3 regions of the Aquamicrobium sp. NLF2-7 genome follow, and region 2 is predicted to be linked to each of the others. Evidence: predicted binding sites of a transcription regulator. Region 2 holds the regulator's gene; each other region holds the start of a gene.
What was found. Region 2 encodes PhoB, which activates phosphate uptake and scavenging genes when phosphate is short. Its sites were predicted from a motif close to TGTCATNNANCTGTCAT; they were not measured.

Region 1 (2,269 bases), on a different contig from region 2:
GGCGTCGTCCTCCCGGCCCTGACCCCGCCCCCCTGTTCAGTACTTCTGCGGAACGTAGAGTTCGCCCGGCAGCGTGGCGCGTTCATATTCGGGATTGAACACGCGCTCCGGCAGGCTGATCTCCTCGTGCGGCACCGGCTGATAGGGGATCTGGGTGAGCAGATGATCGATGCAGTTCAGCCGGGCCCGCTTCTTGTCATTGCCTTCCACGATGTACCAGGGCGCCTCGGGAATGCTGGTGCGCTCGAACATCTCTTCCTTGGCCTTGGTGTACTGTTCCCAGCGCACGCGCGACTGCAGATCCATCGGCGACAGCTTCCACTGCTTCATCGGATCGTGGATGCGCATCATGAAACGCATCTGCTGCTCTTCGTCGGTGATCGAGAACCAGTATTTGACCAGCCGGATGCCCGAGCGCAGCAACATGCGCTCGAATTCGGGAACGTCGTTGAAGAAGTCCTCGACCTGTTCCGGCGTGGCAAACCCCATCACCCGCTCGACGCCGGCCCTGTTGTACCAGGAGCGGTCGAAGAGCACGATTTCGCCGCCGGCGGGGAGGTGCGGCACATAGCGCTGGAAATACCACTGCGTCTTCTCGCGGTCGCTCGGCGCCGGCAGGGCCGCCACCCGCACGATGCGCGGGTTGAGCCGCTGGGTGATGCGCTTGATGACGCCGCCCTTTCCGGCGGAATCGCGCCCCTCGAACAGCACGACGATCTTCTCCCCGGAGTGCGATACCCAGTCCTGCAGCTTGATGAGCTCGGACTGAAGCCGGATCAGCTCCAGGAAATAGGTCTGGCGATTGAGGGAGTCGGGGTGCGCCTTCCTGTAGATCTTCGCCAGTTCGGCCGAAAGCGCCGGTTCGGACAGTTCGAGTTCGTAATCCTCGTCGAGGGCGTCCTCCATCTCGGCTCTCAGCCAGGATGCCGCGCTGCTGTTGTCGAAATCCATGAAACTCTCCAGGTCCGGATTGGAACGCGATCCGTGCGTGAAGCTCCACCCTGCGCCGGATGTCGGAATCTCGCACCTACCGTTCCGGGCCGACTATCATCAGCTGGTTACATGCATATGACGGCTGCGGCCGCCCGCATCGCTGCGAGCACGGTTCTGGATGAGGGGTGCGGCGAACATCGCTGCGGCCGCATTGCGGAGAGAAAGGCCCTCGCGGCTGCGTGAAGCGTTTCTGCTTCTCTCAGAAATGCTCTGTCTCTTTGTTCGGGCATGCATTCATGCGACGCCGGATGTCTCCATCCGGCTGCAGGATGCTCTACGCCATGTTCCGGTTTGCGGAACGCTGCTCCAGCTTCGTGGCGCGCAGCAGTTGCTGCGTGTAGGGCTGGGTGGCCTGACCGGAATAGATCTGGTCGCGCATCAGGGTTTCCACCAGCTCGCCCTTGTTGAGCACGATGACGCGGGCGCACATATGGGCGATGACCCCGAGATCGTGTCCGACAAACAGCATCGTCAGGCCGCGTTCACGGTGGAGCTTTGCAAGCAGATTCAAAACTTCGGCCTGCACCGATACGTCAAGCGCCGAAGTCGGCTCGTCGAGCAGCAGCACTTCGGGTTCGACAATGAGGGCGCGCGCAATGGCGACGCGCTGACGCTGCCCGCCTGACAGCTGATGCGGATATCGGAAGCGGAAGCCGAGCGGCAGGCCGACGGAGGCCAGGCTGGCGCGGATCTTCGCCTCGCGGTCGCCGATGCCCTGTATCGCCAGCGGCTCCTCCAGAATCCGTTCGACAGAATGGCGCGGATGCAGCGCCGCATAAGGGTCCTGAAAGACCATCTGCACACTGCGCGTGTGCCGCTTGTCTCTGGCCCTTGCGGAGGCCGGCATGCCGAGGATTTCCATCATGCCGGCGGCCGGAGCGGTTCCGGTGAGGGCTTTCAGGATCGTGCTCTTGCCGGAGCCGGATTCTCCGATGAGGCCCAGGCATTCTCCGTGTGCGACCGAGAAGCTGACATCGTTCACGACGCGTGCCGAGCCATAGGTGACGCAGAGGTTCTTCACGTCGAGCGCGTTCGCCGGCGCGTTTACAGGGACTGGACTTGCGTGTTTCATGACAGCCATGCGGGATCGCGTTTCAGGACAGGCAGGGTTTCCACCCTGTGGTCGAGCGGTGGCCGGCAGCCGATGAGGCCGCGCGTATAGGGGTGGGAAGCCTTTGCCAGTTCGGAGGCCGGCAGGGTTTCCATCACCCGGCCGGAATACATCACGACGACCCTGTCGCTGTAGGCGCTGACCAGATCGAGGTCATGGCTGATC
Region 2 (2,269 bases):
CCATGCAGCAGGCGGCGCGCGTCTCTCAACGCACGGCCATGTTCCATCTCGGCAATCTCGTCGAGGAAGGCCCGACCGAGAAGATGTTCACCAACCCCGACGACAAGCGCACGCAGGACTACATCACCGGCCGGTTCGGCTGAGTGTTACTGCGGCCATTCCAACAGACGAGGAACGTATAATGGGTGCTCATACGGTGACCGCCTTCGACGACGATCTTGGCGAGATCGAAGGGCTGGTGCGTGACATGGTCAGCCTGGCCGGGTCCATGGTCGATGAGGCGACACAGAGCCTGATCGTGCCGGACAATGCGCTGGCCCAGCGCGTCATCTCCGAGGATGCGGTGATGGACGAGTTGCAGCGTCGCCTGGACGACCGCGCCATCACGCTGATCGGCAAGCGCCAGCCGATGGCGCAGGACCTGCGTGCCATCGTGGGCGCGATCCGCATGGCCGGCGATCTCGAACGCATCGGCGATCTGGCCAAGAACATCGCCAAGCGCGTCGATGCGGTGGGTCAGTCGAGCGTGCCGCGCGCCTTCGCCCGCTCCATCGAAGACATGTCCGAACTGGTTCTTGAGCAGGTACAGGGCGTCATTGACGAATATGGCGCGCGCAACCCGGAAGGGCTGGTGCGGCTGCGCGACGAGGACGAGCTGGTCGACGTTAAATACACCTCTGTGTTCCGCGAACTGCTGACCTACATGATGGAGGACGCGCGCAACATCACGGCCTGCACGCATTTGCTTTTCTGTGCGAAGAACCTGGAGCGCATTGGCGACCACGTGACCAATATTGCCGAAAATGCCTATTATGTGCTGACCGGCGAGCAGTTGCCGGCTCACCGTCCCAAGCAGGACGAGACTGGCATACCGGCACCTGCGGTTTGAAGCAGGATCGAGGAGACGAAGCATGATCGCACCCCGCATCATGGTGGTTGAGGACGAAGAGCCGTTGGGCGTGCTTCTGCGCTACAACCTCGAAGCCGAAGGCTATCAGGTCGAGATCGTCACGCGCGGTGACGAGGCCGAGTTGCGGCTGCAGGAAAACGTGCCGGACCTTCTGGTGCTCGACTGGATGGTTCCGGCGATCTCAGGCATCGAATTGTGCCGGCGCCTGCGCATGCGCGAGCAGACCGAACGGCTGCCCATCATCATGCTGACGGCGCGCGGCGAGGAAAGCGACCGGGTGCGCGGCCTTTCCACCGGCGCCGACGACTATCTGGTCAAGCCCTTCTCCATGCCGGAGCTGGTGGCGCGGGTGAAGGCGCTTCTGCGTCGCGCCAAGCCCGAGGTGCTGTCCTCTGTACTCAAGGTGGGAGACATCGTGCTCGACCGCGAGCAGCACCGCGTCTACCGCAAGAAGAGCGAGATCCGGCTGGGGCCGACCGAGTTCCGCCTGCTCGAATTCATGATGCAGCATCCCGGCCGCGTCTTCTCGCGCGGACAGTTGCTCGACAATGTCTGGGGCGAGACGATCTACATCGACGAACGCACAGTGGATGTGCATGTCGGGCGGTTGCGCAAGGCGGTCAACACCGGCCGCATGCCCGACGTGATCCGCACCGTTCGCGGCTCAGGCTACGCGATCAGGGAAGAGTGACGGGCAGGGAAGAGTGACGCGCGGCCGGGCCGTCCTGCAGGGACCGCCCGCCGGCAAAAATCCTGTCATCGACGTAAGTCAGCGCGCGCATGGCACAGCCTTCGCGCAGCAGGGCGATCTGATCCGGCTCGATGCTGAAGCTGATCGAGCCGGAATGCTGGCCGCCGGCAGTGCGTGCGATGGCATCGCGCAGGGCCGGTTCGATCAGGTCGAAGGCTGCCGCGTTGAGGCCGACCAATGCCACCGGGGCAGGGTCGATGAGCGCAAACAGGCTGCCGAGGCCGAAGCCGAGCGCTTCGCCTGCGATGCGGAACGCCTCGCGCTCGCGTCCTTCATGGTCCCGGGCAGCGTCCGCCAGCGCCCGCATCTCCGTTTCCCCAATATCGCCCCGGGGTTCCTCGTTCTGGTCATGGCCGGCGGCGCTGCGCCAGATGGCGTAGCTTCCTGCATAGGCTTCTATGCATCCGCGCCGCCCGCAACGGCACAGCGCCCCGTCCGGCCGGTGGACCATGTGCCCGAATTCGACGCCTGAGGAATGGGTGCCGGTGAACATTTCGCCCTTGAGCACCAGCCCCATGCCGATGCCGTGCGAGAGCAATATGGCGATGAAATCGTCGCGATAGCGGGCCGGATCGCGCCAGCGCAGCGCCTCGGCCATCATGTTGCAG
Region 3 (2,269 bases), 1.2 Mb from region 2:
CGATCGAAACCGGATTTGAGACCCTGGAACCTTCAATGCGATCCAGAATGCGTTGCCGGGCGGCCGGATAGCCGTCCCACGACTGCAAATAGCGATACAGCTCGCCTTCGTGATCCATGTCGAAGGTGCTCATCATCACGGTTGAGGCAATGGCGTTCCATTTTGCCTGCGAACCCGAAAGGCGCGCATCCAGCCAGTTTTCCTGCGCGACGCCCAGCATGGAACGTTGCGGATCTTCGGCTGCCTCGCACGGCTTCTGGAACACGCCAAAGGCGAAATCCTTGTCGGATCCGGCAGCGCAGACACTTTCGGAATCACGAAACTGGCGGGTATCCGGAATACTGACCCGCAACAGGTCGCCAATATCGAGCCCCCGCAAGACAGGCATGGTCGGAGCGTGCAGGGCAGGCGCATGGCGCACCGGCTGGAACTCGTACCAGGCATGATACGCGGCGGCGCGACGCGCCAGTTCCCCGGCATCGCTGGAGTCTTCGGTCAGCGCATCGTGGTTGTCGAGCGTGACCATGAACGGCAATCGCTCGTGCGCGCGCCGCAGAGCCGCATCGGTCTTGTAGAGCGCATGACGACGGCGATAGTCGTCGAGCGTTCTGAGCGGCTTGTCGGTCTCGTGCGTACGTACGCCACCGCGGCCGACTTCGTAGATGTAATCGCCCAGATGCAGCACCAGCGAGGAATCGTCGTCGGCCATGCCGTCATAGGCGTCGAAGAAGCCGTTTTCCCAGTGCTGGCAGGAGACGACGTTGAACCGAAACCGTGACATCAGCGCATCCGCGGCCGGCAATGTGCGCGTCCGGCCGATGGGGCTCATCTCACCGCCAATGCGAAACGCATACCAATACCAGCGATCGGGGCGCAGACCCTGAACATCGACATGGACCGAATGCCCATATTCCGGCAATGCGCTGCCTGTACCGCTGCGAACGACCTTCGACAGGCGCTCGTCCTCGGCCACAATCCATTCCACATCGATCGGCAGTCCGGAGAGGAGTTCGAGATCATCGGCGGCTCTGGCCAGCTTCGTCCATAGCACCACACTGTTGGCGGTCGGATCGCCGCTGGCCACCGAAAACGGAAAGAGGGACGCCGCAGGCGTTTGCGCGGCGGTGCGGCTCACAAAGACCGCAGGGGCCATGAGGGCCGCTGCCGAACCGGCAATAAACTGGCGTCGTTGAAGGATGGTCATGGGGCTCGCTTTCGGCTGGCAGTTACGCTGCAACGGCACCTAACGCCGCGAGATAACACTCCCATGACAGAGCTGTACGGTGTGTCGTCGATGCAAGAATGTCTCTTGATCTGCCGCCAATTCCATACTTCAGAACAACATATAAAATTTTAAAATCAGAAATCAGTTTATCATTAGGGTTTTCGCGTGATTTTCATTCATTTTTTCATTAAAAATATCATTGGTAATTATATATACATGAACAATATTTGTTTTAAATTAAAAGTCCGTCTTTATCAGAATCGGCGGAATGCAACGCGCTGAAGGATGAATGAGGATTTCTTTTGCAATCCGGTGAGCTGTGGTTAGATGTGGGAAGGCAAACTGAACTATCCTGACAATGGGCATGCCAGCCGGGCGCTGCCCGCAACGTGGATTTGACGACATGAACCCGATCGCAATTCTGTGGCCGATGGTGGCGCATTTCGCGCTGGTGGCGATCATGTATGCGTTGCTCGGCATGCGCCGCCGGCAGGCGATTCTGAACGGTTCCGTGGCACGCGGCCAGTGGAAGCTGCGCTCCGGCGGCGAGCCGGAAGTCAGCGCCGCCGTGTCGAACAATATCATGAACCAGTTCGAGCTTCCGGTTCTGTTCCATGCCGTCTGTCTGGCGCTTTATGTGACGGCGGGCGTGTCATGGATTGCCGTGATACTGGCCTGGCTGTTCGTGCTGCTGCGCTACGCGCACGCGTTCGAGCATGTCACCAGCAACCGCGTTTCGCGGCGCGGCATGCTGTTCGGCGGCGGCTTTCTGGTGCTGGTGCTTTTGTGGGCGTGGTTTGCGCTGCATCTGGCCGGAGCGGTCTGAAGAAAGATCAGACCACCATCACCTGACCCGGCAGTATCCGGCTCAGACTTCCAGCAGCACGATCTTGCGCTTTTCGAACTTGATGGCGATTTCGCCGCGCACGAGACGAAGCGCCTTTTCGCCGAACACTGCCCGCCGCCAGCCCTGCAGAGCTGGTACCTGCGCTTTTTCACCATGAGCGGCAATCTGGTCGATGTCATCGCTCGACGCCAGCACCT

Region 1: the regulator PhoB is predicted to act here: its motif matches at 1,058-1,074, upstream of ppk2 (polyphosphate kinase 2).
Region 3: the regulator PhoB is predicted to act here: its motif matches at 1,257-1,273, upstream of MIC97_RS02835 (alkaline phosphatase D family protein).

Annotation. Positions count from the first base shown of each region.
Region 1 is NZ_JAKSED010000003.1:315,817-318,085, forward strand. Features, by position in the region: gene ppk2 (polyphosphate kinase 2) at 37-951, opposite strand; gene MIC97_RS19960 (ABC transporter ATP-binding protein) at 1,268-2,065, opposite strand; gene MIC97_RS19965 (ABC transporter ATP-binding protein) at 2,062-2,269, opposite strand, start outside.
Region 2 is NZ_JAKSED010000001.1:1,710,780-1,713,048, reverse strand. Features, by position in the region: gene pstB (phosphate ABC transporter ATP-binding protein PstB) at 1-143, shown strand, start outside; gene phoU (phosphate signaling complex protein PhoU) at 182-889, shown strand; gene phoB (phosphate regulon transcriptional regulator PhoB) at 912-1,601, shown strand; gene MIC97_RS08415 (ROK family protein) at 1,588-2,269, opposite strand, start outside.
Region 3 is NZ_JAKSED010000001.1:558,446-560,714, reverse strand. Features, by position in the region: gene MIC97_RS02835 (alkaline phosphatase D family protein) at 1-1,204, opposite strand, end outside; gene MIC97_RS02830 (MAPEG family protein) at 1,629-2,051, shown strand; gene rnd (ribonuclease D) at 2,094-2,269, opposite strand, start outside.